DNA from 4 places in the Mesorhizobium sp. WSM4836 genome. Region 1 is predicted to be linked to each of the others. Evidence: predicted binding sites of a transcription regulator. Region 1 holds the regulator's gene; each other region holds the start of a gene.
What was found. The regulator PhoB, encoded in region 1, activates phosphate uptake and scavenging genes when phosphate is short. The targets are predictions, from matches to a motif close to TGTCATNNANCTGTCAT.
Positions count from the first base shown of each region.

Region 1 (7,826 bases):
TTGAGCCTTTCACCGGCGCTGGCTGAAACCATCCCGGGCAAGGTGTTCACTCTGCAATTCAACTCGCCCAAACAAAAACAGCCTGCAACGCGAGTGCAGGCTTCGCCTTGATCTTGTCCGACAACCGGATTCCACTTTTCGGGATCCAATGTATGTCGCGCAAAAGTGTGCATCGGTTTTGCGAGAACGATATGCATAAGACAAGAACCTAAGCGCGTCGCATGAGGCTCGGTCGAACGCGATGCGCTTTAGTGGCGGCTTCGTCTGGCCTCGACATGTCGCGCCAGTTCCGGCATCTCGAAGACATAGTCGCTCCAGGCCGATTCCGGAATCTGACCGGCGAGATAGCACTCCAGCAAAAGCTTCTGCTCGTGGTCGAGTGGTCTCGGTGCGCGTTCATGGTCCAACCCAAGTGAATGGAACAGATTCCTAGTCAGGTCCGCGACAGTGAAGTGGATCGACATTTGCGGTCTCCTTTGGCGGCTCAACGCCGAAGTCGGGACAAAGGTTTCAGCGCAGGCCGGGGTTTCAGCGCAGGCCGGCCGATAATGCCTGATTGAAGCAGTGCGGAGCCGATGCGCCGTTGCCGAGATGCAACGACTGCCCAGCATCGGTCGATCGCGAGAGCGGTCGGCGCACGTCCGGCGAGAGTGGTCGGGCCGGCTTTTTTCCCGAAGGGGACTAAGGCGGGCGATGTTCCGAGAAGGCTGGCCGGACGGCGTGACCGATGTCGGCCGGTTATTCGCAGACCATGCGGGCCCGTTTGCCGGGCTCGCTGACGTTCCTGCAGGTGAGCGGCTTCGCCGGCTCCGATGACAGCATGGGCGGGTTGTTGGCAACCCTCCTCCGTGGCGCTGCAACCGAAGCTGCGCTCCTGCGCACCGACGGCCTTTTCGGCGTTTGCGGCGCCACTGGAAAGACGTCGGTCTCCAACTGCGACTGGTCGGCTTGCGCCTGCGGCGAAGGCCGGTCCCAGAAACGGCGAACATCGAGCGGCTTGGGAATGATCACGGTGCCGTCATAGCTGCGCGCGCAGCCGCTTCCCAGAGGCAGCGCCAGGCACAGGAAGACAGGCAGAATCCGTCGAAACATCGGCAATACCCCTGCAAGCTTATAACGCTGCTTTAGCCTAACCGACAACCGTCGGAATAGTGCAGAGGGCGTAGGTACGGTGAGGTAGAAGATCGAGCGGCGGGTCGGGCGCGGATGGAGGTCCAGCGCGAGTTAAATCTTGCGAGTCGTCAAGGCTTCCAGCGTAAGGCCATGGTGCGATCGCACCATAGCAAATGCCGCGCTCAGTCGCGACAATGCGACATTCGAAGTTCCGCTCCTCCAGTTACGGGCGGGAGCAGCGACCGCCGGCAAGAAACAGGGTCAGATTTACCCCAACGGACCTGTTTCGGCGATGGCGCGGCCATGACACGTTCTGGCTGCATGCAACGCGCTCCCGTCCGGCTTTTTTCTTCTCAAGGTAGGTGGCTGCGATCGTCGAGCGGATAAAGCCGGCCGGAATTCACGCAAGCTGCTGATTCCAGCGGCAAACCGCGGCCCAGTCCGACAAAGCCCGCGGCCGCTCCATGTTAACCCGGCTGGACGACGTTACCGGAGCGACATGAAACTGTCATGAGACTGTAATAATCGGGGGCTATTGGCCTCAGCGGGCGCCGGAGGAATGGCGCCGAGAGACCATATTCCGAACAGGAGCAGGCCACATGAGACATTTCATCCGCTCGGCGGCCGTTGCTATTGCAATGGCTGCGGCGACGACCACCCTCACCCTGTCCGCCGCGCTCGCCGCGGACATCTCCGGCGCCGGTGCCACCTTCCCCTACCCGATCTACGCGAAGTGGGCCGACACCTACAAGAAAGATACCGGCGTTGGCCTTAACTACCAGTCGATCGGTTCCGGCGGCGGCATCAAGCAGATCAAGGCCAAGACCGTTACCTTCGGCGCTTCGGATGCGCCGCTGAAAGGCGACGAGCTTGAATCGTCCGGACTGGCTCAGTTCCCGATGGTGATGGGCGGCATCGTTCCCGTCGTCAACCTCGAAGGCATCAAGCCGGGCGAGTTGGTTCTCGACGGCGCGACGCTGGCCGACATCTTCCTCGGCAAGATCACGAGCTGGGATGACGAAGCGATCAAGAAGCTCAATCCAGACGTCAAGCTGCCTTCGCAGGCGATCGCGGTCGTTCACCGTTCCGATGGTTCGGGCACGACGTTCAACTTCACCTATTACCTCGGCGACGTCAGCGCGGAGTGGAAAGAAAAGGTCGGCGTCGACAAGGCCGTGGAATGGCCCGTCGGCATCGGCGCCAAGGGCAATGAGGGCGTTGCCAACAACGTCTCCCAGACCGGCGGTGCGATTGGCTATGTCGAGTACGCCTATGCCAAGCAGAACAAGCTCACCCACACCGACATGATCAACAAGGACGGCAAGAAGGTCGAGCCGACCGCGGCAGCGTTCTCGGCGGCAGCGGCCAATGCCGACTGGAGCTCGCAGCCGGGCTATGGCGTGATCCTCGCCAACGAGCCGGGCGCGGAGTCCTGGCCGATGACTGCGGCGACGTGGATCCTCCTGTACAAGAAGCCGGACGATGCCGCTGCCACCGGCGAAGCGCTCAAATTCTTCGCCTGGGCATATGACAAGGGCGACGAGATGGCCGGCGAGCTGGATTACGTTCCGATGCCCGACAAGGTGGTCGAGAGCGTCAAGGCCATGTGGGCCAAGGAAGTCGTCGGCAGCGACGGCAAGCCGCTCTACTCGGCTATGTAATCTCCTCCAGGGAGGGCGTCGACGGCGCCCTTCCTGTTGCCTTTAATCGCGAGGACTCCATGACCATCGCTTCCGATGCCATGCCATCATCCGCAGCAGCCCGAGCCAGGGAAGCTACGGTGCGGCGCTTCGCGCTCACAGATGCCATATTCCGCGGACTCACCCGCGCTTCCGCAATTCTTGTGCTGGTCATCCTCGGCGGTGTCGCGATCTCGCTGTTTGCCGGCTCATGGCAGGCGCTGTCGGCCTTCGGTTTTTCTTTCCTGACGACTGAGAGCTGGAATCCGGTCACGGAAAAATTTGGCGCACTCGCGCCTATCTACGGCACGCTGGTCACAGCGGCCATAGCCATCCTGATCGCGGTTCCGATCGGCATCGGCATTGCAATTTTTCTCACCGAGCTCTGCCCGCGCCCGCTCAGGCGCCCGATCGGCATAGCGGTCGAGCTGTTGGCCGGCATTCCCTCGATCATCTACGGCATCTGGGGCCTGTTCGTGTTCGCGCCGTTCCTGCAGACGACGATACAGCCCTTCATCATCAATATCTTCCACGGCGTGCCGGGGCTATCCAGCCTTTTCGCCGGCCCTCCCTACGGCATCGGCCTTCTGACCTCGGCGCTGATCCTCGCCATCATGGTGTTGCCCTTCATCACTTCGATCACCAAGGACGTCTTCGATACGGTGCCGGCGGTGCTGAAGGAATCGGCCTATGGCATCGGTTGCACGACCTGGGAAGTGACCCGGCGCGTGGTCATTCCCTATACCCGCATCGGCATCATGGGCGGCGTCATGCTTGGCCTCGGCCGGGCGCTCGGCGAGACCATGGCGGTGACCTTCGTCATCGGCAACGCGCACCGCATCAGCGCCTCCCTGTTCGCGCCGGGCACGACCATCTCGGCCACCATCGCCAATGAATTCACCGAAGCCGACGGCGACCTCTACACCTCCTCGCTGGTTTCGCTCGGCCTGATCCTGTTCGTCATCACCTTCCTGATCCTTGCCGCCGCTCGCTATATGCTGATGCGGATCGACGCCCGTACGGGAGCCTGACCGATGTCGACATCCGCATCGCTCCACAGCCGCCGCAAAGCCAGGAACTCGGTGATGATGGCGCTTTGCGTCATCGCCGCCGGCATCGGCCTTGCCTGGCTGGCGCTCATCCTCGGCGCCCTGGTCTATAAGGGCACAGCCGGGCTTTCGCTTGCGGTCTTCACCGAGATGACGCCACCACCGGGCGAAGCCGGCGGCCTGCTCAATGCCATCGCCGGCAGCCTGCTGATGACGATCATCGCCGTTGTCGTCGGCACGCCGATCGGCGTGCTGGCGGGAACCTACATGGCCGAGTATGGACGCTTTTCGCGCATCACCACTGTCGTCCGCTTCATCAACGACATCCTGTTGTCGGCGCCCTCGATCATCATCGGCTTGTTCGTCTATGAGTTGATGGTGCGGCCAATGGGGCATTTCTCGGCCATTGCCGGTGCCGTTGCGCTTGCCATCCTGGTCATTCCGGTGGTCGTGCGCACCACTGAAGACATGCTCAACCTGGTGCCGAACGCGTTGCGTGAGGCCGGTGCCGCGATCGGCGCGCCGCGCTGGGTGGTGATCCGTTCGGTCGCCTATCGCGCTGCGTTGTCCGGCATCGTCACCGGTATATTGCTGGCGATAGCACGCATTTCCGGCGAGACGGCGCCGCTGCTCTTCACCGCACTCAACAACCAGTTCTGGAGCAGCAATGTCAACGCGCCGATGGCCAGCCTGCCGGTGACCATTTTCCAGTTCGCTCTCAGCCCTTACGAGGAATGGCAGCAACTGGCGTGGACCGGCGCACTCATAATCACCCTGACGGTTCTTGGCTTGAGCATCCTCGCCCGCAGCCTTACCGGACGCAGAGAGGACAGATGACACAGATGTTGTCCCCAGACATGACGATGACCGAAACGGTCGCCGAGAAGACGAAGATCGAGGTCAAGAACCTCAACTTCTACTACGGTCAGAGCAAGGCGCTGAAGGACATCAGCCTGTCGCTGCCCGAGCGCAGCGTCACGGCCTTCATTGGGCCTTCGGGCTGCGGGAAATCGACGCTGCTGCGTGTGTTCAATCGCATCTATGAGCTCTACCCGAAACAGGCCGCCGAGGGCCAGGTGCTGCTCGACGGCAAGAACATTCTCGACCGATCGCAGGATCTCAATCTGCTGCGGACCAAGATCGGCATGGTGTTCCAGAAGCCGACGCCGTTCCCGATGTCGATCTACGAGAACATCGCCTTCGGCGTCAGGCTCTACGAGAATCTCGGCAAGTCCGAGATGGACGGCCGCGTCGAACAGGCGTTGAAGCGCGCCGCGCTGTGGAGCGAGGTCAAGGACAAGCTCAACGCCAGCGGCTTGAGCCTTTCCGGCGGCCAGCAGCAGCGGCTCTGCATCGCCCGCACCGTGGCCGTGAAGCCGGAAGTCATTCTGCTCGACGAACCGGCTTCGGCCCTCGACCCGTTGTCGACGGCCAAGATCGAGGAACTGATCGACGAATTGCAAGCCGACTACACGATCGTCATCGTCACCCACAACATGCAGCAGGCGGCGCGCGTGTCGCGCCAGACCGCCTTTATGTATCTGGGCGAACTGGTCGAGTTCGACCGGACCGAGAAGATCTTCACGTCGCCCCGCGAGAAGCGCACGCAGGATTACATCACCGGCCGCTTCGGCTGAGCCGTTTCAATCATGCATATGGGGACAGGACCATGGGCGAACACACAGTCGCTTCTTTCGACGAGGATCTCGGGCAGATCAGCAAGCTGATCCGCGACATGGCCGACCTCGCCGGTTCGATGGTCGGCGGGGCGACCAAGGCGCTGTTGAATTCCGACAACGTGCTGGCGCAACGCGTCGTTTCCGACGACGCCATCATGGATGCGCGTCAACGCGAACTGGACGACCGCGCCATCACCCTGATCGCCAAACGCCAGCCGATGGCCCACGATCTTCGCCATGTGATCGGAGCGATCCGCATGGCCGGCGACCTTGAACGCATCGGCGACCTTGCCAAGAATATCGCCAAGCGTGTGAGTGCGGTCGGCCTCAGCGTCACGCCGCGCGACCTGTCGCATTCCATCGATGCGATGGCGCAGCTGGTGCTCATCCAGGTGCAGGGCGTCATCGAGGAATATGCCGCAGGCGATGCGGCCGCGTTGGCCAAGCTACGCGCCGCCGACGAGCGCATCGACGTCAAATACACGTCCGTGTTCCGCGAGCTGTTGACCTACATGATGGAAGATCCCCGCAACATCACCGCTTGCACGCACCTGCTGTTCTGCGCCAAGAATCTGGAGCGGATTGGCGATCATGTCACCAACATCGCCGAAAATGCGTATTACGTGCTGACAGGCGAGCAATTGCCGGTCAATCGTCCGAAGCAGGACGAAACGACAATATCCGCACCGGTGACGTGATGGGGGTGCCCAACCGATGATCGCACCACGCATAATGGTGGTGGAGGACGAGGAGCCGTTGGGTGTGCTGCTCCGCTACAACCTCGAATCCGAAGGCTACCAGGTCGAGGTGGTGACACGCGGCGACGAAGCCGAGATCCGTTTGCAGGAGAATGTGCCCGATCTTCTGGTGCTCGACTGGATGATACCAGCGGTTTCCGGCATCGAGCTCTGCCGCCGGTTGCGGGTGCGCCCCGAAACCGAGCGGCTGCCGATCATCATGCTGACCGCGCGCGGCGAGGAGAGCGACCGGGTGCGCGGCCTTTCGACCGGCGCCGACGACTATCTGGTCAAACCGTTTTCGACACCGGAATTCATGGCCAGGGTCAAGGCGCTGCTGCGGCGCGCCAAGCCGGAAGTGTTGTCCAGCGTGCTGAAGGTCGGCGACATCGTGCTCGATCGGGAATCGCACAGGGTCTATCGCAAGAAGAGCGAGATCAGGCTCGGGCCGACCGAATTCCGGCTACTCGAATTTATGATGCGGCATCCGGGCCGCGTCTTCTCGCGTAGCCAGTTGCTCGATAATGTCTGGGGCGAGACGATCTATATCGACGAACGCACCGTCGACGTGCATGTCGGGCGGCTGCGCAAGGCCGTCAACAACGGCCGCATGCCCGATGTCATCCGCACCATCCGCGGTGCAGGTTATGCGATCAGGGAAGATTGACCCGCCGGGTCAGGCTACGTTCTTTCTCATGCCGGGCCTCATTTGCGCGCCCGGCGCGAAAATCTCCTGGTCGACAAAGCTTAACGCCCGCATGGCACAACCTTGGCGGATCAGCGGCAATTCGTTCGGCTCGGTATCGAAGGAGATCGAAGCCGAATGCTGGCCGCCGGCGGTCTGGGCGATTGCCTTGCGCAAGGCCGGCTCGATCAGATCGAAAGCGGCGGCACTGGCGCCGACCATCGCGACCGGCGCCGGATCGATCAGCGCGAACAGCGAGCCGAGACCGAAACCCAGCGCTTCGCCGGCCTTGCGGTAGGCCTCGCGTTCCGGCCCATCCTTCTCGCGCGCCCGGGCCGCCAGCGTGCGCATGTCGGCGTCGCTGACGTCGGCGACCGGTTCGCTGTCTTCGCTCATCTGCCTGGCGTTGCGCCAGATGGCGTAGTTGCCGGCATAGGCCTCGATGCAGCCGCGCCGCCCGCACCGGCAGAGCGCGCCGCCCGGACGATGGATCATGTGGCCAAACTCGCCGCCCGAGGAATGCGTGCCGGTGAACAGGTCGCCCTTGAGCACCAGCCCCATGCCGATGCCGTGCGAAAGCAGGATGGCGATGAAGTCGTCGCGATAGCGATCCGGATCGCGCCAGCGCAAAGCCACCGCCATCATATTGCAGTCGTTCTCCACCGTGGCCGGGATGCCGAATTCATCTTCCAGCATGTCGGCAAAGGCGATGTCGGTCTGCGGCGTGATCGGCGACCACAGCATGGCGCGTGCAGGGGAGTCGGTAATGCCCTGGATAGCCAGGGCAATGCGGGCGACACTGCGGACGTCAAGGTCTGGATCCTTCAGCCGGCGCCGGACGATGGCCATGCATTCGCGGATCAGCTCGTCGCGCGCCATCGTCA
Region 1 covers NZ_JBVVQF010000028.1:56,561-64,386, forward strand. Annotated here, with positions in the region: gene AC0L2P_RS27185 (hypothetical protein) at 1-111, shown strand, start outside; gene AC0L2P_RS27190 (hypothetical protein) at 249-464, opposite strand; gene AC0L2P_RS27195 (hypothetical protein) at 739-1,092, opposite strand; gene pstS (phosphate ABC transporter substrate-binding protein PstS) at 1,713-2,774, shown strand; gene pstC (phosphate ABC transporter permease subunit PstC) at 2,834-3,823, shown strand; gene pstA (phosphate ABC transporter permease PstA) at 3,827-4,678, shown strand; gene pstB (phosphate ABC transporter ATP-binding protein PstB) at 4,675-5,478, shown strand; gene phoU (phosphate signaling complex protein PhoU) at 5,511-6,218, shown strand; gene phoB (phosphate regulon transcriptional regulator PhoB) at 6,235-6,924, shown strand; gene AC0L2P_RS27230 (ROK family protein) at 6,934-7,826, opposite strand, start outside.

Region 2 (7,826 bases), on a different contig from region 1:
CCGCCGACGCAATTCGCCGATTGAATGCAGGACAGCCACCTTTTGTTGTGAGCATCGGATTTTTTCGAAACCGGTTTCCACTCTTGGGGTCCGATGCTCTTTCCTCAGCGCACCACGAGAAGCGACGGGCCGGACGGCATGTCACTGTTCGTGCTGATCTCGCCGGCATGGGCACGTTCCTTCAGCAGCACGGTGGCGAGGCCGGCAATGCCGAGCAGCCCCTGCACGTAAAGCAGGGCGGAAAGCACGGAAGCGGCGAATTTCGTTTTCATCCTGTTCGTTCCTCAAAATTGGAATTTGCGGGCACTTCAGGGAACCCCCCCGAAGCGCCCGCGCCGCCAGCGGAGCCCCCCGTTGCGGCGCGGGCCTTCGGTCCTCTCGGCTGCAAGTTGCCGGAGGCGCCGCGCATCCTCAACGGCTCCAAGCCGCCCCCGCCAGGGGGCTTGAGCCGGTTGATACGCAGGCTGGAAACTGTCCAGACCAATCCAGACCATGGCGAAAACAGTATTGGCTTCCGATCGTTCGTTGCCGGCTGTTTTCGTTAGGTCAACTTTGCCTGTTCGCTGTATCCGGATCATGCCGCCGACGCCGCGCTTTGTTGCAGCTCGGTTTCGGAGTGAGGTGAATTCCTCTCAAAAGAAAAGCATCACGGATTCGTGCCGCGGTTTGGCCGATCCGCTTAGGCAAATACGCCAGCGTCATGAAGACGTCGCGCAACTGCAAGCTGCTTTGCACGGACCTTTTCTGTTAACCAGGGGAAACAGAATCGAAACACAAACGAGCATCTAGCGAAATCGGCTTGAAACACGACGCCCCGATAAGCCGGTCATCGAATTGAGCCGATCGCCACCGGCAGAACAAGGGGGACATCATGCATACAGCCATTTCCGCCAAGCTCATCAACATCGCCGCCGCCGTCGTCACCGGTGCTGCCTTGCTTGTCAGTGCCGGCAACGGCGCAGCCCATGCCGCCGCCAACAAAATCGTAGCGCGAGTGTCGCTGTCGCAGCAGACCATGGAAATCCTGGTCGACGGCCGGCCGACATTCGCCTGGAAGGTCTCGACCGGCGACAGGACGCATGTCACGCCGACCGGTTCGTTCAAGCCGACCCGCATGCATGAAATGTGGTACTCGAAGAAATACGACAACGCCCCGATGCCGCATTCGGTGTTCTTCAGCGGCGGCTACGCCGTACATGCGACAAGCGCCATCAAGCGCCTCGGCCAGCCGGCCTCGCATGGCTGCGTGCGCCTGCATCCGGACAACGCCGCCGATTTCTACCAGCTCGTCGAGGTCTTCGGCCCGGCCAACACCAGCATCGTCATCGTCAAATGAGCGATGCCGCTCTCCTCGCTTCCAAGAAGGCCGGAAATCCGGCCTTCTTAATTAACACCTAATCCGGCATTACCGGCATCAGCTTCGGATCGGGCTTTTCGGCGTGATGCGGCAGGTCCTTGCTGGCGATAAAGGTATAGAACATCGGCACCACGAACAGCGTGAACATGGTTCCGACCAGGATGCCGGTGAAGATCACCAGGCCCATCGAATAGCGTGCCGCGGCACCCGCGCCGCTGGAGATGATCAGCGGCACCACGCCGAGCGCCATCGCCGCCGTTGTCATCAGGATCGGCCGCAGCCGCACCTTGGCCGAGGCGATGATCGCATCGCGCCGCCGCATGCCGTGCATTTCACGCTGCTGATTGGCGAACTCGACCAGCAGGATGCCGTGCTTGGTGATCAGGCCGATCAGCGTGATAAGGCCGACCTGGGTGTAGATGTTGAGCGTGCCGAGCCCGATATTAAGCGGCACGATCGCGCCGAAGATCGAGAGCGGCACCGCCATCATGATGATCAGCGGGTCGCGGAAGCTCTCGAATTGCGCCGCCAGCACCAGATAGATGACGAGCACAGCCGCCGCGAAGGCGATGATGATCGTGTAGCCCTGTTGCTTCTCCTGCCTCGACTGGCCGGTATAGTCGATGAAGAAGGTGTCGGGCAGGCTTTGCTTGGCAATGTCCTCGATCGCCTGTAGCCCATCCCCGGTAGTGATGCCGGGCCGCGCCAAGGCAGAGATCGTCGCCGAGTTGAGCTGGTTGAACTGCTCGATGGCGGCCGGCGACGCGTTGGTCGAGATCTTCACCACCGCCGAGAGCGGCACCATCTCGCCCGACACGCTGCGCACGAAATACTCGCCCAGCTTTTCGGGATTGTCGCGGAATTGCTGCGGTACCTGCGGGATGATGTCGTAGCTGTTGGATTCGCGGTCGAATTGCGCCACTTCGGCGCCACCGACCAAGAGGGTCAGCGTCCGGCCGATGTCGGCGATCGGCAGGTTGAGTGCCGCGGCGCGATCGCGGTCGATCGTCACCGTCACTTGAGGTGCGTCGAACGTCATCGAATTCTGCACGACGATGAAGCGGCCGGACGCTTGCGCCTTGTTCTTGATGTCTTCGGCCGCCTCGTACACCTGCGAGGCGTCGCCGGTAGAGCGTACGACCATCGTTATCGGCAAGCCGCCGCCGGACCCGGGCAGCGTCGGCGGCGCGAAGACGAAAGCTTCGACGCCCGCAACCTTGGCAAGGCGGGCGGTGATGTCTTCCTGAAGTTCCTTCGAGCTGCGCGCGCGCTCGGCCCAGTCCTTGAACGCAAAGCCGACGAAAGCGCTGTTCGTCGGGCCTTGGAACGCGACGGCGGAGAACCGCGCCCTGGTTTCGGGGATATCATTCACCAGCCCGAGAATCTGGTTCACATAGGTCTCGGTGTAGTCCGACGTCGCATAGCGCGGCGCGTTCACAATAGACAGCAAGAAGCCCTGGTCTTCTTCCGGCGCCAGTTCGCTCGAGGTCTTGGTGAACATGAAGCCGGTCGTGGCGACCAGTGCGATGACGATCATCAGCGTCACCGGGCGATAGTTCAACGAACCGGTGACCAGCCGCTCATAGATGTGTTCGACGCGCCCAAACGTATTGTCGACAATGCGCTGGAAGCGGCTGTGCGAGCCGGCCCTCAGGATGCGTGCCGACATCATCGGCGTGATGGTTAGGGCAACGACACCCGACAGGACCACAGAGCCGGCAAGCGTCACCGCGAATTCGCGAAACAGCGCGCCTGTCAGGCCGCCGGTGAAGGCCAGCGGCGCGAACACGGCGGCCAGCGTTATCGTCATGGCGACGACGGCGGACGAGATCTCCCGCATGCCGTTGAACGCCGCCTGCATCGGCGACAAACCATCTTCTTCCATGTGGCGGTGGATGTTTTCCACCACCACGATTGCATCATCGACAACCAGTCCGATCGCCAGCACCATGGCCAGCAACGACAAAAGGTTGATCGAATAACCCAAAGAAAACAGCAGGAAACAGACGCCGATCAGCGACAGCGGAATGGTCACGATCGGCATCAGCACCGAACGGAACGAGCCGAGGAAGAGCAGGATGACAACGATGACGATGGCGACCGCCTCGCCGATGGTCTTGAACACCTCCTCGATCGACGCGCTGATCTGCTCGGTCGAATCGTAGACGATCTCGATCGTCATGCCGAGCGGCAGCGTCTCCTGGATGGTCGGCACAATCTTGTGGATCGCCGCTGCGGTGGTCAGTGGATTGGCGGCCGGCGTCGGAAAGATGGCGAGAAAGATGCCGGGCTTGCCGTTGAAGGTGACCCTGGTGTCGGTGTTCGCCGCGGCGAGCTCGACGCGGGCCACGTCGCGCAGTCTCACCACATTGCCGTCTTTCGAGCGGAGCGGAAGAGCAGCGAAAGCCTCCGGCGTCTGCAGGGTCGAGCGAACAGTAATCGAGGAAGCCACATATTCGTTTTCGGTATCGCCGGGCGCGGAGAGGAAATTCGATTCGTTGATGGCGGTCAGCACTTCCGCCGCCGTCACGCCGCGCGCCGCCAGTTTTATCGGGTCGATCCAGACGCGCATCGAATATTCGGCGGCGCCGAAGATCTGCACGTCGGCGACACCCTCGACCGTCGACATGCGCGGCCGCACGACACGCTCGATATATTCGGTGAGCTGCTCCGGCGTCATGTTCGAATTCTGCATCGAGATGTACATCATCGCGAACTGCTGGCCGGTGCCTTTGACGATCACCGGGTCTTTGGTTTCGTCCGGCAGATCGCCGCGAACGCTCTGCACCTTCGATAAGACTTCGTTCAGCGCGACGTCGGGGTTGGAGCCGAGTTTCATCTGCACCGTCACGGTGCTGGACGACGGCCGGCTCGCCGACGTGACATAATCGATGTTTTCGGTCGAAGCGACGGCACGCGCGATCGGCGCGGAAATGAACCCCTGGATCAGGTCGGCGCTGGCGCCGGGATAGGCCGTGGTGATCGTGATGGCCGTTTCTTCAACCTCTGGATACTCCCGGATCGAAAGGTTGAAAATGCCCTGAAAACCCAAAAGCAGGATCATGCAGGCAAGCACGGTCGAAAGGACCGGGCGGCGGATGAAGAGGTCGGAAAAGCTCATCGCTGGGCTGCCTGCTGGTTCCCCGGCTTGCTCGGATCGATCGTGTTGTCGACTGCAACGGACATGCCATTGGAGAGTCGGTTCTGGCCGGCGGTAACGACTTCGTCGCCGGGCTCGATGCCCTCCAGGATCTCGACCAGGCCGGCGTTGCGGCGGCCTGGCTTGACGAACACCTGGGCGAGCACGAGCTGCGGCTTCTGTTCTTCCGCTGCCGGTTTGGCTGGGGTAGCGGCCGGCTTTTCTTCGGGTCTTGCCGCGGGTGCTTCGGTTGCGGGCTTGGCAGCATCTGCAGCCGGCTTTTCTTCCGGCTTTGCCTCGGGGGCCGCGCCGTTGGCTTCGGCGGATTTGGCCGGGCGCACCACGAAGACGAAGTCGCCGTACAGGCTGGAGGTCAGTGCTGTCTGCGGCAGCGCCAGCACGTTGTTCTCCTCGGGCAGTTCGACGCGCACCTGGACGAACTGGCCGGGCGTCAGCTTGCCTTCCGGATTGCCGACCTCCGCTCTCACCGTCACCAGCCGGCTCGTCGGGTCGATCTTCGGATCGATACCGCGGATGCTACCGGCGAACGGCATGTCGCCGCCGCCGACGCCGAGCCGCACCGTCTGTCCGATCTTCAGCTGCGGAAGCTGCTGCTCCGGCACGGTGAAATCGACACGCATCGTATCCAAGTCCTGCAAGGTCACCACAGCGGTGCCGGGTGTGAGATACTGGCCAAGGTCGATTTTCGGAATACCGACGGTGCCCTTGAAAGGGGTCGTCAACTGTTTTTGATCGAGCACCGCTTGCAGCTTGTTTACCTGCGCGGTCGAGACCGAGGCTGCCGCCTGCGCCGTATCGAGCGTAGCGTCGGTGCCGACCCCGCGCTTCTGCAGCTCGAGAGCGCGCATCAGCGTCGTCTGGTCGGCTGTGGCTTGCGCCATCGACGCAACGAGGTCGGCTCGCTCGACGGCATCGTCGAGCCGCAGCAGCACGGCGTTGGCGGCGACCTTCTGATTGGCATGAAACAGGATGTCCTTGACGATACCGGCCGTTTCGACCGTCAGGTCGACGCCGCGTACGGCACTGACAGTGCCGATCGCCTGGATGCCGGGCGTCCACGAAATCGGTTTGACGATGACCGTCGACACGGTCGCGGCCGGCGGCTTCATCGTGGCGAAGAACTGTTTGATCGCATTGTCGCGAAACAGGTTGAAGCCGACGATGCCGCCGCACACCAGCACGAGCAGAATGAAGGCAATTAGGAAGCGCTTGATCACGAACAGTCCTCTCGGCCATGGCCCAGCATAACGGTCGGACGACCGGAACACATACCTGTGACTGGTCCCAATTTCAAATGATGGCGATCTTACTGTACCGTCTGGACGGTCTTGTCAATTCCGCCTAAGCTAATGTATGGGGAACGCTTGATGAAGGCCCGCCGAGCAAATTCGCGTGAGAAAATTCTCGCCGCCGCCGCCGACGTGGCGCGCGAGACGGGTCCTGGCAGTCTGTCGTTGGATGCGGTCGCCAGCCGTGCCGGCGTGTCGAAGGGTGGCCTTCTCTACAATTTCCCGACCAAGGCGAAATTGATGCAGGCGCTGGTGGAGGATTATCTAAGCGCGTTCCAACAGGCGCTTGAGGCCGCTCGCACGAACGGCGTCAGGGGCGAGAGCCCGCTTGCGGCCTATATCAGGCTTTCGGCCGAGCATGCCGAGGCAACGAAACCATCGGCGTCCTGGATCTTTTCGGCGATTGCCGAGGATCCCGATTTCCTGACACCGATAAAATCGTTCAGGCGGCAAGTGTTCGAGCGGCTAAAGGACGAAACGCCGAACCTCAGGGCACTGCTGGTCTGCTATCTCGCCATCGAAGGGCTTCGCAGCATGAACCTGTTCGGTTCGGACATTCTCTCGGCCGAAGAGCGCCGGCTACTGATATCGACCCTGCTGGAGATCGCGGAATAGGTCAGGAACCCGTCCAGCATTTTCTGCTTCGTCTCAAAGCGCCCCGCCGTCACACAGGCTTCATTGTGCGGACCTAGCGTCCTCCCATTCTTTGCTGCAATGCACGAGGAGTGGGGTATGGTCGATATTGTTTCAAGCGAAGCAGGAATTCCAAGGCCGGAGCATCCGCTCGACCGGCCATACGGCACCGGCAAATGGTTTCTGCCGGCCTTTGCCGTCATCATTCTGGGCGGCCTTGCCTATGTCGGCTGCGCGCTCGGCCAGGACCTGACCAGCACCGTCGCGGTGCCGTGGATCCTGCTTGGCCTGGCGCTGCTGATCGCGATCGGCTTCGAATTCGTCAACGGCTTTCACGACACCGCCAATGCTGTGGCAACGGTGATCTACACGCATTCCATGCCGGCCGAGCTCGCGGTGATGTGGTCCGGCTTCTTCAACTTTCTTGGCGTGCTTACCGCCAGCGGGGCGGTCGCCTTCGGCATCATATCGCTGCTGCCGGTCGAATTGATCCTTCAGGTCGGATCGAGCGCGGGGCTGGCCATGGTCTTCGCGCTGCTGGTCGCAGCGATCCTGTGGAATCTCGGTACCTGGTACCTCGGCCTGCCTGCCTCGAGCTCGCACACGCTGATCGGCTCGATAATCGGCGTCGGCCTCGCCAACCAGTTCATGGCCCCGGCCGGCTCCGTCACCAGCGGCATCGACTGGTCGCAGGCGTCCAATGTCGGCCTGTCGCTTCTGATCTCGCCGCTGGTCGGCTTCTGCCTGGCAGCGCTGCTGCTTCTGCTGATGAAACTGCTGGTCAGAAACCGCGAACTCTACGACGCGCCAAAGTCGAGCGCCCCGCCGCCGCTGTGGATTCGGGCGCTGCTTATTTTCACCTGCACCGGCGTGAGCTTTGCCCATGGCTCCAATGACGGGCAAAAGGGCATGGGCCTCATCATGCTCATCCTGATCGGCGTCGTGCCGACCGCCTTCGCGCTCAACCGCACACCGGACGTAAACTATCTCGAGGCTTACAAGTCCGCGGCGACGCAGGTCGAAACGGTACTCGGCAAATACGTCAAGCCCGGCGTCGCCGTGACCGACGCGGCGACCGTGGTCGGCGATGCCGTTCGCACCAAGACCTGGAAGGACGAGACCACGCCTGCCCTGCAGAGCTTCATCCACGACACCAGCGCCATGTTGTCGCCCTATCCGTCCGTGGAAAAGCTGCCGACAACGCTGGTCAGCAACGCCCGCAACAACATCTATCTTATCGGTGAAGCGCTGAAGCTGATCGACAAGAAGAAGCTGCTGCCGATCGAGGCGGACGACCTGAAGGCGGTGACGACCTATCACAAGGCGGTCGACAACGCGACGAAGTTCATCCCGCTCTGGGTCAAGGTCGCCATCGCGCTGGCGCTCG
Region 2 covers NZ_JBVVQF010000010.1:3,720-11,545, forward strand. Annotated here, with positions in the region: gene AC0L2P_RS13825 (winged helix-turn-helix domain-containing protein) at 1-24, shown strand, start outside; gene AC0L2P_RS13830 (hypothetical protein) at 105-272, opposite strand; gene AC0L2P_RS13835 (L,D-transpeptidase) at 872-1,336, shown strand; gene AC0L2P_RS13840 (efflux RND transporter permease subunit) at 1,395-4,478, opposite strand; gene AC0L2P_RS13845 (efflux RND transporter periplasmic adaptor subunit) at 4,475-5,734, opposite strand; gene AC0L2P_RS13850 (TetR/AcrR family transcriptional regulator) at 5,885-6,421, shown strand; gene AC0L2P_RS13855 (inorganic phosphate transporter) at 6,539-7,826, shown strand, end outside.
Region 2: a site for PhoB is predicted at 6,469-6,485, ahead of AC0L2P_RS13855 (inorganic phosphate transporter). Genes of this name have one in related genera too.

Region 3 (7,826 bases), on a different contig from region 1:
CGGAAATGATTGACGCCGACATGCTCGAACATACCGACCGAGACGATACGGTCGAAACGCTCATTGAGTTCGCGATAGTCCTTGATGTCGAAATGCACCCGGTTTTGCAGGCCTTGCGCATGGGCGCGGTCGGTAGCGACGCCGTGCTGCTCGGTCGACAGCGTCACGCCCTGTACGTCGACATCGAACGCCTTTGCGAGATAGAGGCCAAGTCCACCCCAGCCGGAGCCGATATCAAGCACCGTCTGCCCCGCCTTCAGCCTGAGCTTGGCGGCGATATGGCGCTTCTTGGCCGCTTGTGCCTCGTCGAGCGTCATATCCGGCTGCTCGAAGTAGGCGCAGGAATATTGCATGTCCTCATCGAGGAAGAGGCGGTAGAGGTCGCCCGACAGATCGTAATGGCGCTGCACGTTGCGGCGCGCCCGCGACGCCGTGTTGATCTGCTGCAGGCGCCGGAAGGCGTGGCGCAGACCCTCGATCGCCTTCGACCACGTGGCATCGATACCGCCGCTGCCCATGTTCTGGAACGCAATGCGCATCACCCCCAGCACGCCGCCCTCAAGAATGTCGAGTTCACCGTCCATGTAGGCTTCCGGCACCGCCAGCATCGGATCGAAGGTTATTGCGCGCTCGGCATGCCTTGTCTTGATGTGCATGTGCACCGGCTCGCCGCTGCCGTCACCGAAAGTCACCATCGAGCCTTGCGGCCCTGTCACCTTGAGATTGCCTGTACGGACCAGGCGGTCGAGAACGCGTTTCAGCAGAATATTCATGACCAATTGTCCCCTCTCGGCCAGACATGCTGTCTTATTCTGCATCAAGATATAGGGGTTCGAAAAGTTCCATTTGGCATAAAAATGCCCGGGTACGAGGCCCGGGCATTGGTCCAGAATAGCGATTAACCGGCGAATGCCGGCGAATGACGATCAGCCGTTGTCTTCGCCGCCTTCGAACTCCGCATTCGGATCGAAGAAGTTTTCCGGCCGCGCATTATCGTTGATGTCCTCGCCGTAAATGGCTTCTGCGGTGGTCAGCGTTTCGCCCTTGGCCTGGCGCTCGGCTTCGTCGGCCGTGCGGGCAATGTTGAGCGTGATGGTGACCTCGACTTCCGGGTGCAGCGCGATCGCCACATTGGTGACGCCGATGGTCTTGATCGGCTGGTTGAGAAGGATCTGGTTGCGGTTCACCGAAAAACCTTCAGCCGTCAAAAGCTCGGCGATGTCGCGCGTCGAGACCGAACCATAGAGCTGACCGGTTTCGCCAGCCGAGCGCACGGCGATGAAGCTTTTGCCGTCGAGCTTTTCGGCAATCTGCGCGGCCTCTGACTTGCGCTCGAGGTTGCGGGCTTCGAGCTGGGCGCGCTGGCCCTCGAACTTCTTCTTGTTAGCTTCGTTGGCGCGCAGCGCCTTGCCTTGCGGCAGGAGGAAATTGCGGGCGAACCCGTCCTTGACCTTGACGGTGTCGCCCATCTGGCCGAGGCGGGAAACGCGTTCGAGAAGAATGACTTCCATGGTTTTGTTCCTTCGCTTGGGCGCCTCCTCAGGATCGGCGCCGAATTGTCTGGAACAGGTCAGGAAGCTGGGGCGTCGCCGCCTGTGTCGCTGTCCTGCCTGTCGCGGCAGTTAGGATCTCTTGTCGAAATCCAACCCGGGATTTGTGTTCGATCCGGCTACGCCCGTCGTGGCCGGTGAAAAGCGGGCGGCGAACCGCCCGCGTAGATTTTAGCGGACCACGTAAGGCAGCAGGCCGAGGAAGCGGGCGCGCTTGATCGCCTTGGCGAGTTCGCGCTGCTTCTTCTGGCTGACGGCGGTGATGCGCGATGGCACGATCTTGCCGCGCTCGGAAATGTAGCGCTGCAGAAGCCGCACGTCCTTGTAGTCGATCTTCGGCGCGTTGGCGCCGGAGAACGGGCAGGTCTTGCGGCGACGGTGGAAGGGGCGCCGGGTTGGGATCTGATTTATATCGACCATTATTCTGCCGCTCCTTCAAAGCCTTCGCGCGGACGGCGCGGGCCACGATCGGCACCGCCATCGCCGAAGCTGCGCGGCGGACGATCACCACGGTCACCGCGGTCGCGGTCGCCGAATGAGCGCGGACCACGATCGCCACGGTCGCGGTCGCCGAAGCCGCCGCGTTCCGAGCGCTCTTCGCGCTTCTGCATCATTGCCGATGGACCTTCCTCATGCGCATCGACCTTGATGGTCAGGAAACGCAGTACGTCCTCGGACAGGCCCATCTGGCGTTCCATTTCATTGAGGGCGGCCGGCGGGCAAGTGATGTCCATGAGTGTATAATATGCCTTCCGGTTCTTGTTGACCCGGTAGGTAAGGGACTTCAGTCCCCAGTTCTCGACCCGGCCGACGGACCCGCCATTCGCGGTGATGACGCCCTTGTACTGTTCGACAAGCGCATCGACCTGCTGCTGCGAGAGGTCCTGCCGGGCAAGAAACACATGTTCGTATAGAGCCATAGTCTTCGTGCCTTTCTTCGTTTCTCTCCCGGTTCCCGGCGGCAAAAGCCTCTGCAACTTCTCTGACCCGCAATCCTTGCGAAGGCGGGGAAGAAAGGAGCATGACGAGACGGTCGAGAGCGGAGACACGGGAGGCGGAAGCGCTTCTGGCTTCACGCGAAGGTTTCGAAAGAACCTCCGGCCCTCCGTTCAGCCCCCAGCAAGGACCGGCAGATTGCGGGCGTCTATACAGGAATTTGACCGCAAAGCAAGGCCAGACGGCTCGACTGACAACTTGATTAGCTACCGACAGGTCAAACGGCTGATGCGTTTCAAGCGCTGCGGGCCTCATTGGCAAGGTCTTACGGACTTCCTGCCCGGACCCAACAATGTTCCAGCACTTCGCACGCAAAACAAACCGGATATCCTGTTCGTATAATCCGCAAGACGATCGAGGTGACGCCAAAAAAATTCGAACAGCTCCCACGCAGTCGGCAATCAGATGCAACAATTCCTGTCTCTCGATGACACGATCGGAGTTCACACATCACGCTGCAAGGTCAGCTGCCTCAGCTCGTATGCGCAGCCACTTTGCCTGTGGTTTCGGGGAAGAAATCGGGCGCCGCATGGCGCTTGCCGAACATCATATCGTATTGCAGCAGACGGAAGTCGCGGATTGCCGGATCGATCTCTTTCCGCCGTGACCAATCGGGGGTGGCGTCGCCCCCCGGTGCCAGCAGCAAATTGCGGTCGATGACGCGGTAACGGTCTCGCAACTGGCCGAGGAAGCCGGTGTAATAGGGATGGCTGATGCCGGCTGTCTTCAGGATATGGTAGGGCAGGAACGCCGGGCTGACGGCACCCAGATCCTCGGCCGGACCGGTGCGGTTCGACCAGATGATCAGCGGCGTGTCGTGATGTTCTAGTGCAGCCTCGGCGGACGCTTCCTTGCGCGGCGCCACATTGTCCTTCAGGAAACCGGTCTCGACATAGACCGGCCCAAGTGGTGGCAGATGGTCGCCGAAGAAGGCGATGATCGTCGGTCGACTACGTTTTTTTGCCCATTCGACCAGCCGCTCGAGGCCACGGTCCGCATCGGCAGAGCCTTCGACATAGCTCAATAGCGATTCACGCGCCCATTGGCTGATCGGCGCCTGCACTTTGTGGGTCGGATTGTTATAGCGATACGGCTCATAGGGTCCGTGGTTCTGCAGGCTGACGGCGAAAAAGAAGACCGGCTCGGGGCTGGTATCGGCCTCGTGGATGATCTCGTCGGTCATCGCTGCGTCCGACGCGAGTGGTCCGCGTTTTTGCATGGGCGGCAACGTCTCCTCGGACTTGAAGTCGTTGAAGCCGAAATCGGCATAGACGGCCCCCCGGTTCCAGAACCAGTTGGTGCCGGGATGGATGGCGCGCGCCCGGTAGCCCTGACTTTTCAGGAAGGTCGCCAGCGACGGGGTCGGCGTCCGCACATATTGTTGGTAGGGAATGCTGCCCGCCGGCAGGAAGGCGTTGGAAAAGCCGGTCAGTGCCTCGAACTCGATGTTGGCCGTCATGCCGCCGAATTCGGGCGAGAACATGTAGCCCGTGCGCAGTGCCCGCACATTGGGGATAGGGTCGGGTGTGATGGTGACGCCGGGCAGCTTGGTCGGATCCCAGAAGGATTCGCTCATGACGACAATGATGTCGGGCTTCTCAGCAGGTACCGAGGCCGTTACCTGCGGTTTGCCGATCGCTTCGATCGCCTTGTCGGAATAGCCGGGCGGCGCCGAGACATGGGCCATTGGAACGTTGAGCGCGAAGGCGAGCGCAAAACCGTTCGAGGCGTAGTTTTCCTTCTGGTCCCACATGATCGGGATGATCTGCAGCCGGTCGCGCGTCCACGAGAAGGTGGCATAGTCCATAATGGAGACGAAGAAGGCGATCAGCGGCACCGTCAGCGTCAGCCGGGCAAGGCGGCCCTTGTGGCTGAGTGCCGGAACACGGCGGCGCCATAGCCGCCAGCCATAGACGAGCAGCGAAAGCCCGCCGACGATGCCGATTGCCAGGGCAATGGCGGTTCCCGGGCGATCGCGGACCAGGAGCGGCATCAGTGCCACGATCTGCCGGGAATAGAGGAAATCGGTCGGATAGAGCGGATCGCCGAGATAGAGCGACTTCTGGTGGCCGACGAACGCCAGCGACAACGTCAGCGGTGCGACGATCATCAGGCTCTGATGGCTGCGGCCGAGCACGGCGTCGAGGCCGATGAGGATCAGCGCAAAAATGATAATCGTGGTCCAGCCGGGTTTGAAAGGCTGCAGAAAGAAATCGATGGTGCCCGCAAAGTTGCCGCGCACGATCAGTTCGATGGCAAACACCAGGACGGCCGCGGCCAGCAAGCTGATAAGGCCATAGCGGATGACAGGCCATTTGCGCCCTGGCAGATAGCCGGTGGACGGATCGCCTTCGAGAAACTGTGGCGCAGCCTCGACTGCACCTTTTCTGGTTCTTGCCACTTCGGTAGTTCCCCGGCCCGCAACAAATGCGTCACTCGATTGTCATCGAACTGTCACGCAAAGCCTAGCGCCTGCGGCGGAAATAAGAAGAGCCAGCAAACAAATCGTGAGCGGTTTTCATCATGAGTGATCGCCAAAAAGCCTGCCGAAACAGGCACTCGGCCGACATTGCGCGGCCAAGGTTGGACTTGACTTGGCCGCATGCCTTGCGTCACAGGCAACGAGAACCAGCAGCTGGGAGCCGCCGATGGCCATCGCATTCACCTTTCCGGGGCAGGGCAGCCAGGCTGTCGGCATGGGCAAGGACCTCGCCGACGCCTTTGTGGAATCGCGGCGGATCTTCGAGGAAGTCGACGACGCGCTCGGCGAAGATCTATCGAAGCTGATCTGGGAAGGCCCGGAAGAGAGGCTGACGCTGACCGCCAACGCCCAGCCGGCGCTGATGGCGGTGTCGCTTGCCGCAATCCGGGCGCTGGAGGCGCGCGGCTTCTCCCTGAAAGGCAAGGTCACCTATGTCGCCGGCCACTCGCTCGGCGAATATTCGGCACTTGCGGCCGCCGGCTTCGTTTCGGTCACCGACGCCGCCCGGCTATTGCGCATCCGCGGCAATGCCATGCAGACGGCTGTGCCGGCCGGCGAGGGTGCAATGGCGGCGATCATCGGGCTGGAACAGGCCGACGTCGAGGCCGCTTGCGCAGAGGCCGCCCAAGGCGCGGCCAAAGATTTCGCACAAGCCTTGGTTTGCCAGATCGCCAATGATAATGGCGGCGGCCAGCTGGTGATCTCCGGCGCCCAGCCGGCGGTCGAACTGGGGGCGAAACTATGCACGGACAAGGGCGCCAAGCGGGTGCTGATGTTGCAGGTCTCGGCGCCCTTCCATTCGGCGCTGATGAAGCCTGCGGCCGAGATCATGCGGGAGGCGCTGGCCGCCGTGACGAAGAGTGCGCCGGTCGTGCCGCTGGTCTCCAATGTTACGGTGACCCCGACGACCGATCCGGACGAGATCGCCCGCCGCCTGGTCGAACAGGTGGTCGGGCGCGTGCGCTGGCGCGAAACGGTGGAGTGGTTCGGCGCGAATGGCGTTGCGAGGCTCTACGAAGTGGGCGCCGGCAAGGTGCTGTCGGGACTGGCTCGCCGCATCAACCGCGACATTGCCACCAGTGCAATCGGATCGGCGGCGGAGGTTGAGGCGGCGCTGGCGGCGCTTGCATAATCAACTGGCGATTTGACCCCGCTCCATGCGAAGGGTGTTCGCTCAGATCAGGAGGCAAGAATGTTCGAATTGACCGGCCGCAAGGCGCTCGTCACCGGCGCATCGGGAGGCATCGGCGAGGCGATCGCCCGCGTGCTGCATGGCCAGGGCGCCATCGTCGGCCTGCACGGCACACGTATCGAGAAACTGGAGGCGCTGGCCGCCGAACTGGGTGACCGGGTCAAGCTTTTCCCGGCCAATCTTTCCAATCGCGACGACGTCAAGGCGCTTGGCCAGAAGGCGGAAGCCGACCTCGAAGGCGTCGACATCCTCGTCAACAATGCCGGCATTACCAAGGACGGGCTGTTCGTCCGCATGGCTGATGCCGACTGGGATACCGTGCTCGAGGTCAACTTGACCGCCGTGTTTCGGCTGACCCGCGAGCTTACCCATCCGATGATGCGGCGCCGGCATGGCCGTATCATCAACATCACTTCAGTCGTCGGCGTCACCGGCAATCCCGGCCAGACCAATTACTGTGCCTCCAAAGCCGGTATGATCGGCTTTTCCAAATCGCTGGCGCAGGAGATCGCCACCCGCAATATCACCGTCAACTGCGTCGCCCCGGGCTTCATCGAATCGGCGATGACCGCCAAGCTCAACGACAAGCAGAAAGAGGCAATCATGGCGGCGATCCCGACCCGGCGCATGGGCACGGGCGCCGAAGTCGCCTCTGCCGTCGCTTACCTAGCTTCCAACGAGGCAGCCTACGTCACCGGCCAGACCATTCATGTCAACGGCGGCATGGCAATGATCTAACACCTGGGAAAACGCTGCATTCCGTCTTGGATGCACGGGATTTTTCGTGTAATGCCGCCCGCAACCCGGCGGTTCGGGCAAAAACCGGTCCTGCTCCGCTGCGTTTCCGGCAGGACCATCTTTCAGCTTGATTAGCGGCATTCTGCCCGCTAACGAAGACAGACAACCAAAAGACGAGGATGCCCAAATGAGTGACACCGCAGAGCGCGTCAAGAAGATTGTCATCGAGCACCTTGGCGTCGATGCCGACAAGGTGACGGAGCAGGCGAGCTTCATCGATGATCTGGGCGCGGACAGCCTCGACACGGTCGAACTTGTCATGGCGTTCGAAGAAGAGTTCGGCGTCGAGATCCCCGACGACGCGGCCGAGACCATCCTGACTGTTGGCGATGCGGTGAAATACATCGACAAGGCCTCCGCCTGACGCTATTTGCTGTCATCACCGGGGAGGACCTGCGATGAGGCGTGTCGTCGTCACGGGCCTTGGGCTGCTTTCGCCGTTCGGCATGGGCTTCGAGCACAGCTGGAAGGAGCTTCTGACCGGCCGCAGCGCAGCCAAGCGCATCACCGAATTCGAGGTGGAAGATCTTGCCTGCAAGGTCGCCCACGTCATTCCGCGCGGTGACGGCTCCAATGCCACTTTCAATCCTGAAGCCGTTCTCGAGCCGAAGGAACTGCGCAAGGTCGGCGACTTCATCCTGTATGGGATCGCGGCCGCCGACGAGGCACTCAAGGATTCCGGCTGGCAGCCGAAGACGCATGAGGAACAGTGCGCTACCGGCGTGCTGATCGGTTCGGGCATCGGCGGTATCGAAGGCATCGCCGAGAATGCGATGATCCTCAAGGAACGCGGTCCGCGCCGCATCAG
Region 3 covers NZ_JBVVQF010000018.1:100,938-108,763, forward strand. Annotated here, with positions in the region: gene AC0L2P_RS20965 (class I SAM-dependent methyltransferase) at 1-773, opposite strand, end outside; gene rplI (50S ribosomal protein L9) at 927-1,511, opposite strand; gene rpsR (30S ribosomal protein S18) at 1,722-1,970, opposite strand; gene rpsF (30S ribosomal protein S6) at 1,970-2,470, opposite strand; gene AC0L2P_RS20985 (LTA synthase family protein) at 3,019-4,947, opposite strand; gene fabD (ACP S-malonyltransferase) at 5,195-6,160, shown strand; gene fabG (3-oxoacyl-[acyl-carrier-protein] reductase) at 6,221-6,958, shown strand; gene AC0L2P_RS21000 (acyl carrier protein) at 7,146-7,382, shown strand; gene fabF (beta-ketoacyl-ACP synthase II) at 7,417-7,826, shown strand, end outside.
Region 3: a site for PhoB is predicted at 4,988-5,004, ahead of AC0L2P_RS20985 (LTA synthase family protein). Genes of this name have one in related genera too.

Region 4 (7,826 bases), on a different contig from region 1:
TCTATTTCGACGGGCTGCGCCGCCGCGGCAAATAGACCGCCTCCCCACAACCGCCGGCCTCGCGACAGCAGAGCCGGCGGTGCCATGAACCGACTGGATTGAAGCATGAAAGCCGTCGTCTGCCGCTCGCCCGGCGAACTTGCCCTCGAAGATCGTCCGGCGCCCGGCGCGCCGCCCGCCGGCTGGGCGCTGGTCGCCGTCAGCCATGTCGGCATCTGCGGCACCGACTACCACATCTTCGAAGGCAAGCACCCGTTCCTCGCCTATCCCCGCATCATGGGCCACGAGGTTTCCGGCACCGTGATCGAGGTTGGCGAGGATGTCGATCTGGCCGTCGGCGAAGCGGTGATCGTCAATCCCTATCTCGCATGCGGCAAATGCATCGCCTGCCGGCAAGGCAAGCCGAATTGCTGCGTGAAAATCGAGGTGCTCGGCGTCCACCGCGACGGCGCCATGTGCGAGCAGATCCTAGTGCCGGCGCAAAATCTTTATCCGGCAAACGGCCTGTCGCTGGCCGATGCTGCCGCCGTCGAATTCCTGGCGATTGGCGCCCATGCCGTGCGGCGCTCGCTGGCTCAATCGGGCGCGCGCACGCTGGTCATCGGCGCCGGGCCGATCGGCCTCGGCACGGCGCTGTTCGCCCGCATCGCCGGGCACGATGTGACGCTGCTCGACATGAGTGCGGAGAGGCTGGGCTTCGCTGAAAGCGAACTCGGCTTCGCGACGCTCGACGGCTCGCGGGGCGCCGCCGCCGATCTGGTGCGGAACGCAACCGGCGGCGACGGCTTCGACGTGGTGTTCGACGCCACCGGCAACACCCAGTCGGTGCAGTCGGCCTTCGCCCATGTCGCGCATGGCGGGGCGCTGGTCCTGGTCAGCGTCGTCAAGGACGACATCGCCTTTTCCGATCCTGAATTCCACAAGCGCGAGATGATGCTGATCGGCAGCCGCAACGCTCTGGGCACCGATTTCGATCATGTCGCCGCCTCGATCCGCAACGGCGCGCTGCCGCTGGCAAAGCTGGTCACCCACCGCACCACGCTTGGCGAGACACCGCACGACCTCGCCCGCTGGGCGCATGAGAAGTCCGGCCTGATCAAGGCCGTCATTCAGGTCGGATGATGCCAGGGCTGGCGCATCTCAGAGCGCCGATAGTTTGAGCTCGATCCGCTCGGCCGGGAAGCGCGACTCCGAAAACTGGATCGGCTGACCGTCGGGCGTGACGTTGACGGCGACCGTCACCAGCACGATGGCGCCGGGCTGCAGGTCGAGGTCGGCAAGGTCGGCGGCATCGGCATGGCGCGCCGAAAGCACCGTCGATTGCCTGAGATAGTCGTCGATGCCGAAACGTGCCAGCGATGCGGTGATCGAACCGGTTTCCGCCATGGCGGCATCAATGCCGGCAAAGCGCCTGGCATCGAACCAGCCGGCAGCGCGCGACACCGGCATTCCATCGGCTTCGCCGCGCGTTTCCAGGCGTATCACATCGGCCCCCTTCGCAAGGCCCAAGCCCTCCGCGACACGACGGTCGGCGGGCTCGACCGATGCCGCGAGCAAGGTGATATGCCGCTCGGACGCCTGTCCTTGCAATCCCTTCGAAAAACGGGTGCGGGCGCCGATCGGATAAGACAGCCGCCTGCGCGACAGCACGAAAGTGCCGCGACCCTGCTCTGCCCTGAGCACGCCCTCCTGCACCAGCGCTGCGATAGCGCTGCGCACCGTATGCCGGTTGACGCCATAGCGTTCGGCCAACGCGATCTCCGGCGGCAGCGCGGCATTCTCGGGAAAATCACTGACGGCGATCGAGTGCAGAATCTGGTCGGCGATCTGCCGCCACAATGCGACACCACTGCGCCGCTCTATGCTGCCTGGCTGCCCGATCATTTCTGCCCCATTCTTTTCGCCCAAGCCTTTTCGGGCCTTGTCATGCACCCGTCATGGACACGCATTAAAAAATAGATATAATTTGTATAGTTGTCTATATCAATAGACAAGATTTGGATGCAAGGGAATGTTAACCATGCGAGGACGGGAAGCGCGAGAGCAGGCCGAACGCAAGGCCGTGATGGCCACGCTGGCCCAATCTGCCGGAGACGACATCGTCCGCCTCTGGGACGAAGCCGGCCTGCCGTCCCAAGCGGAACTTCTGCGTGGCCCCGAAACCGGCCTGGTTACGGTACGCGGCCGCATCGGCGGCGGCGGCGCTCCCTTCAATGTCGGCGAGGCGACGGTCACCCGTGCCACGGTGCGGCTGGCGTCCGGCCACGTCGGCCACTGCTATGCGCTCGGCCGCGATAAGCAGAAGGCAACGCTGGCGGCAATCGCCGATGCGCTCTGGCAGGACCCGGCCCACCGGAACGAGATCGAGACCAGCATCGTCGCGCCCTTGCAAGCGGCGCTGGCCAAGGCGCGTGACCAGCGCCGCGCCGAAACGGCGGCGACCAAGGTCGACTTCTTCACCATGGTACGCGGGGAAGACTGATGGACGCAGCTACTCAATCGATCGACGGCGGCTTCGCCGATCCGGTGTTCAACGCCCAGACCGTATTCGGCGCCGTCATGGACGCGATGGCACGGCCGGGCAGCGTGCAGCCGCTGCCGGCCCTCGCCCACCCGCCGTCGCCGCTGTCGGCCACCGCCGGCGCCATTGCGCTGGCGCTGTGCGACAACGACACGCCGCTCTGGCTCGACCCGGCTTTGCAAGGATCGGCAGCGGTGAAATCCTGGCTTGGCTTCCATACCGGGGCGCCGCTGGCCAACACCCCGGCCGACGCGCATTTTGCGCTGATCGCTTCACCATCCGAGATGATGGCGCTCGACGGATTTTCGCAAGGCACCCAGGACTATCCCGACCGTTCGACGACGCTGATCCTCGAGGTCGGCGATCTCGTCTCCGGCGCTCCGCTGCTGCTCGAAGGCCCCGGGATCGAGCAAACGGCGACGATCGCGCCGGCGCAAATGCCGCGTCATTTCGTCGAGCAATGGAAGCAGAATAACCAGCGCTTTCCGCGTGGCGTCGACATCATCCTGGCCACCACTAACGCAATTGCCTGCCTGCCGCGCACGACGCGCATCAAGACGATGGAGGCATAGCATGTATGTCGCGGTAAAGGGTGGCGAAGCGGCCATTCGCAATGCTCACAAGCTGCTCGCCGACCGCCGGCGCGGCGACCGTTCGGTGCCCGCACTTCGCCTCGACCAGATTGTCGAGCAGCTGGCGCTCGGCGTCGACCGGGTGATGAGCGAAGGTTCGCTCTACGACAGGGAACTGGCAGCACTCGCCATCGTCCAGGCGCGCGGTGACATGATCGAGGCGATCTTCCTGGTTCGCGCCTATCGCACGACGCTGCCGCGTTTCGGCTACACCAGGGCGATCGACACCGGCACGATGCTGGTCGAGCGGCGCGTGTCGGCGACCTACAAGGACCTGCCCGGCGGGCAGCTGCTCGGCCCGACTTTCGACTACACCCACCGGCTGCTCGATCCCGAGCTTGCCGCCGGTGGCGATGTCGCCGAGCCGGAGCAGCGTGCAGCCGAAGCGGAGGCAATGCCGCGCGTATCGGCCATCCTCGCCCGCGAAGGCCTGATCGAGCCCGACGGCGACATGCCCGGGGATCATGTCCCCGGCGACATCACCCGCGAGCCGCTCGAATTCCCGATGGCGCGTGACATCCGCCTGCAGGCGCTGTCGCGCGGCGACGAGGGGTTTCTGCTGGCGCTCGGCTATTCCACCCAGCGCGGCTATGCGCGCAACCATCCCTTCGTCGGCGAGGTTCGCATCGGCGGGGTCGAACTGGAACTCGACGTGCCGGAACTGCCATTTGCCCTTCCGCTCGGCAGCATCCGCGTCACCGAATGCCAGATGGTCAACCAGTTCAAGGGCTCGGCCAAGGCGCCGCCGCAATTCACCCGCGGCTATGGTCTCGTCTTCGGCCAGAGCGAGCGCAAAGCGATGGCCATGGCGCTCTGCGACCGCGCGCTGCGCGCCTCGGAGTTGGGTGAGGATGTCATCGCCGCCGCGCAGGACGAGGAGTTCGTCATCTCGCATTCGGACAATGTCCAGGCGACCGGCTTCGTCGAGCATCTCAAGCTGCCGCACTATGTCGATTTCCAGGCCGAGCTCGACCTCGTGCGCCGCATGCGCGCCGAGTATGAGGCACGCGAGAATGCCGGCAAGGGCGAAGAGAAGAGGGAGGCCGCCGAATGACCGGACAACCGACCGACATCGCCAGCTACAACTTCGCCTATCTCGACGAGCAGACCAAGCGGATGATCCGCAGGGCGATCCTCAAGGGCATTGCCATTCCCGGCTACCAGGTGCCATTTGCCTCGCGCGAAATGCCGATGCCCTATGGCTGGGGCACCGGCGGCGTGCAGGTCACCGCTTCGATCATCGGCCCGGACGATGTGCTCAAGGTCATCGACCAGGGCGCCGACGATACCACCAATGCCGTTTCGATCCGCGCCTTCTTCAAGAAGGTCGCCAATGTCGCCGTCACCACCGAGACGGCCAAGGCGACCATCATCCAGACGCGCCACCGCATTCCCGAATATCCGCTGAGCGCCGGCCAGGTGCTGGTCTATCAGGTGCCCATCCCCGAACCGCTGCGCTTCCTCGAACCGCGCGAGACGGAGACGCGCAAGATGCATGCGCTGGAGGAATACGGTCTGATGCATGTCAAACTCTACGAAGACATCGCCAGGCACGGCCGCATCGCCACCACTTACGCATATCCGGTCAAGGTGGAGAACCGTTATGTGATGGATCCCTCGCCGACGCCGAAATTCGACAATCCGAAGATGCACCGTTCGCCGGCTTTGCAACTGTTCGGCGCCGGCCGCGAAAAGCGCATCTATGCACTGCCGCCCTTCACCGATGTCGTCAGCCTCGACTTCGAGGACCATCCCTTCGAGGTGCAGACCTTCGACCAGCCCTGTGCGCTGTGCGCGGCCGAGAACGTCTATCTCGACGAAGTCATCCTCGACGACCATGGCGGCCACATGTTTGTCTGCTCCGACACAGACCATTGCGAGAAGCGGCGGGCCGAAGGCCATCGCGGCCACCTTGCGCCCGAGACCCATCTTGCCCCAGAAAAAACGGAGCCGGCGCAATGACCGACGAACCGCTGCTGCGCGTCTCGGCGCTGTCCAAATTCTACGGCTCGCGCGTCGGCTGCGAGAACGTTACCTTTGACCTCTGGCCGGGCGAGGTGCTGGCGGTGGTCGGCGAATCCGGTTCCGGCAAGACGACTTTGCTCAACTGCCTGTCGACGCGGCTGCTGCCCTCTTCAGGCACCGCCAGCTACCGCATGCACGACGGCCAGTTCCGTGAGCTTTACCGCATGAGCGAGGCCGAGCGCCGCTTCCTGATGCGCACCGACTGGGGCTTTGTCCATCAGAACCCCGCCGACGGGCTGCGCATGACGGTGTCGGCCGGCGCCAATGTCGGCGAGCGGCTGATGGCGGTCGGCGACCGCCACTATGGAAAAATCCGTGCGACGGCCGTCGACTGGCTGTCGCGTGTCGAGATCGACGAAGACCGTATCGACGACGAGCCGCGCGCCTTTTCCGGCGGCATGCGCCAGCGCCTGCAGATCGCCCGCAACCTCGTCACCGGGCCGCGGCTGGTTTTCATGGACGAGCCGACCGGCGGTCTCGACGTGTCGGTGCAGGCACGTCTGCTCGACCTGTTGCGCGGTCTGGTCACCGATCTCGGCCTGGCAGCGATCGTCGTCACCCACGATCTCGCCGTAGCGCGGCTGTTGTCGCAGCGCATCATGGTGATGAAGGACGGCCGTGTCGTCGAAAGCGGTCTCACCGACCGGGTGCTCGACGACCCGCGCGCGCCCTACACCCAGCTTCTCGTTTCCTCGATATTGCAGGTCTAGCCTGCATGATCCCGAAAAGTGGAAGCCGGTTTTCGGATCAGATCATGCGGCAAAAAGAGGGACTTTGACTATGGCAACCCCGCTCGTCGTCTCCGATGTCGCCAAGAGCTTCACCATGCATCTGCGCGACGGCATCAAACTGCCGGTCGTCGCCGGCGTCTCGTTCGCGATCAGGGCCGGCGAATGCGCCGTGCTCGGCGGCCCGTCCGGCGCCGGCAAGAGCTCGATCCTGAAAATGCTCTACGGCAATTATGCCGCCGACGAAGGCCAGATCATCGTCCAGCACGAGGGCGGGCTGATCGATCTCGCTTCGGCCAGCCCGCGCACCGTGCTTGCCGTGCGCCGGCTTACCATCGGCTATGTCAGCCAGTTCCTGCGCACCGTGCCGCGCGTCTCGGCGCTCGATGTCGTCGCCGAACCGCTGGTCGAGCGCGGCGAGGAGCGCGAGACTGCGCGCGGCAAGGCTCGCGCCTTGCTAGCGCAGTTGAACCTGCCGGAGAAGCTTTGGGCGCTGCCGCCGGCGACGTTTTCCGGCGGCGAGCAGCAGCGCGTCAACATCGCGCGCGGCTTCATCACCAAGCATCCGATCCTGCTGCTCGATGAGCCGACCGCTTCGCTCGACGCCAGGAACCGCGACGTGGTGATTTCCCTAATCGCCGCCAAGAAGGTGGCGGGCGTCGCTTTGCTCGGCATCTTCCATGACCACGACGTGCGCGAGGCGGTGGCCGACCGCGTCATCGACGTGACCGCCTTCGCCGCCGGGAAAATCGCCGCATGACCAGGAAACTGTCGGAGGCGCCGCTGGTCCACGAGACCGCGCACGTCGACAACTCGACGCTTGGCCGCTGGACCGAGATCGCCGAACGCAGCCGGATCTCCGAGAGCATTCTCGGCGACTATTCCTACATGATGCAGGACTGCGGCGTCTGGTGCGCGACGATCGGCAAATTCGCCAACATCGCCGCCAGCGTGCGCATCAACGCCACCAACCATCCGACCTGGCGGCCGACGCTGCACCATTTCACCTATCGCGCCTCCGACTATTGGGACGACGCCGAGCACGAGAGCGAATTCTTCGCTCAGCGCCGCGCCAAACGCGTCACCATCGGCCACGACACCTGGCTCGGCCACGGCTCGACCATCCTGCCCGGCGTCACCGTCGGCGACGGCGCGGCGGTCGGTGCCGGCGCAGTGGTGTCGAAAGACGTCGCGCCCTACACCATCGTCGGCGGCGTGCCGGCCAAACCGATCCGCGAGCGCTTCGACCGCCGCACGGCGGAACGCTACAACGCGCTCGCCTGGTGGGACTGGGACCACGCAAGGCTACGCGCTGCGCTTGACGATTTTCGGGAACTGTCGGCGGAGGCCTTTCTGAAGAAGTATGGCGGCTAAGGATCGTGAATGGTGAATTGTCCAATGGTGAATGGCGGCAGAGAATAGGCTTGGAGGCTCAGGGAACGCCTTCTTTATCCCCATTCACCATTCACACCCCTGACACATGACTCGGACAGGACGCGGTCTCTTCCTCGGGAGATCGCCATGCCTGTTTCCATCAAACCGTCGCTCACCGGATTCTTTGCCGGCTCCAATCCGACCCCTCCGCTGCATCTCGGCACACGCTACGATACTGCGGGAAATTTCCTCTTCGAGCCAGGCAACACCGTGGTCTGCCATCTCGCCAGCGCTTCCGCATCGGAAGCGGCGATCATCGAGGTGCGGGAGCGGATGCGCGAAATGCCCGACGCCGACCGGCTGGCGTTCACCCCGATTTCCAGCCTGCATATGACGCTGTTCCAAGGCATCATCGAACATCGCAGGCGGCTTCCCTACTGGCCGCAGGGCGTGCCGCCCGACACCGGTATCGACGCCATGACCCGCCTCTATCTGGAACGCCTGAACGGCTTCGAAGGCTGCGGCGCGTTCAACGTCAGGGTTGTC
Region 4 covers NZ_JBVVQF010000029.1:14,242-22,067, reverse strand. Annotated here, with positions in the region: gene AC0L2P_RS27435 (ABC transporter permease) at 1-35, shown strand, start outside; gene AC0L2P_RS27430 (zinc-binding alcohol dehydrogenase family protein) at 106-1,122, shown strand; gene phnF (phosphonate metabolism transcriptional regulator PhnF) at 1,141-1,884, opposite strand; gene phnG (phosphonate C-P lyase system protein PhnG) at 2,021-2,482, shown strand; gene phnH (phosphonate C-P lyase system protein PhnH) at 2,482-3,093, shown strand; gene AC0L2P_RS27410 (carbon-phosphorus lyase complex subunit) at 3,095-4,207, shown strand; gene AC0L2P_RS27405 (alpha-D-ribose 1-methylphosphonate 5-phosphate C-P-lyase PhnJ) at 4,204-5,115, shown strand; gene phnK (phosphonate C-P lyase system protein PhnK) at 5,112-5,888, shown strand; gene phnL (phosphonate C-P lyase system protein PhnL) at 5,959-6,666, shown strand; gene AC0L2P_RS27390 (DapH/DapD/GlmU-related protein) at 6,663-7,280, shown strand; gene AC0L2P_RS27385 (DUF1868 domain-containing protein) at 7,428-7,826, shown strand, end outside.
Region 4: a site for PhoB is predicted at 1,923-1,939, ahead of phnF (phosphonate metabolism transcriptional regulator PhnF). Genes of this name have one in related genera too.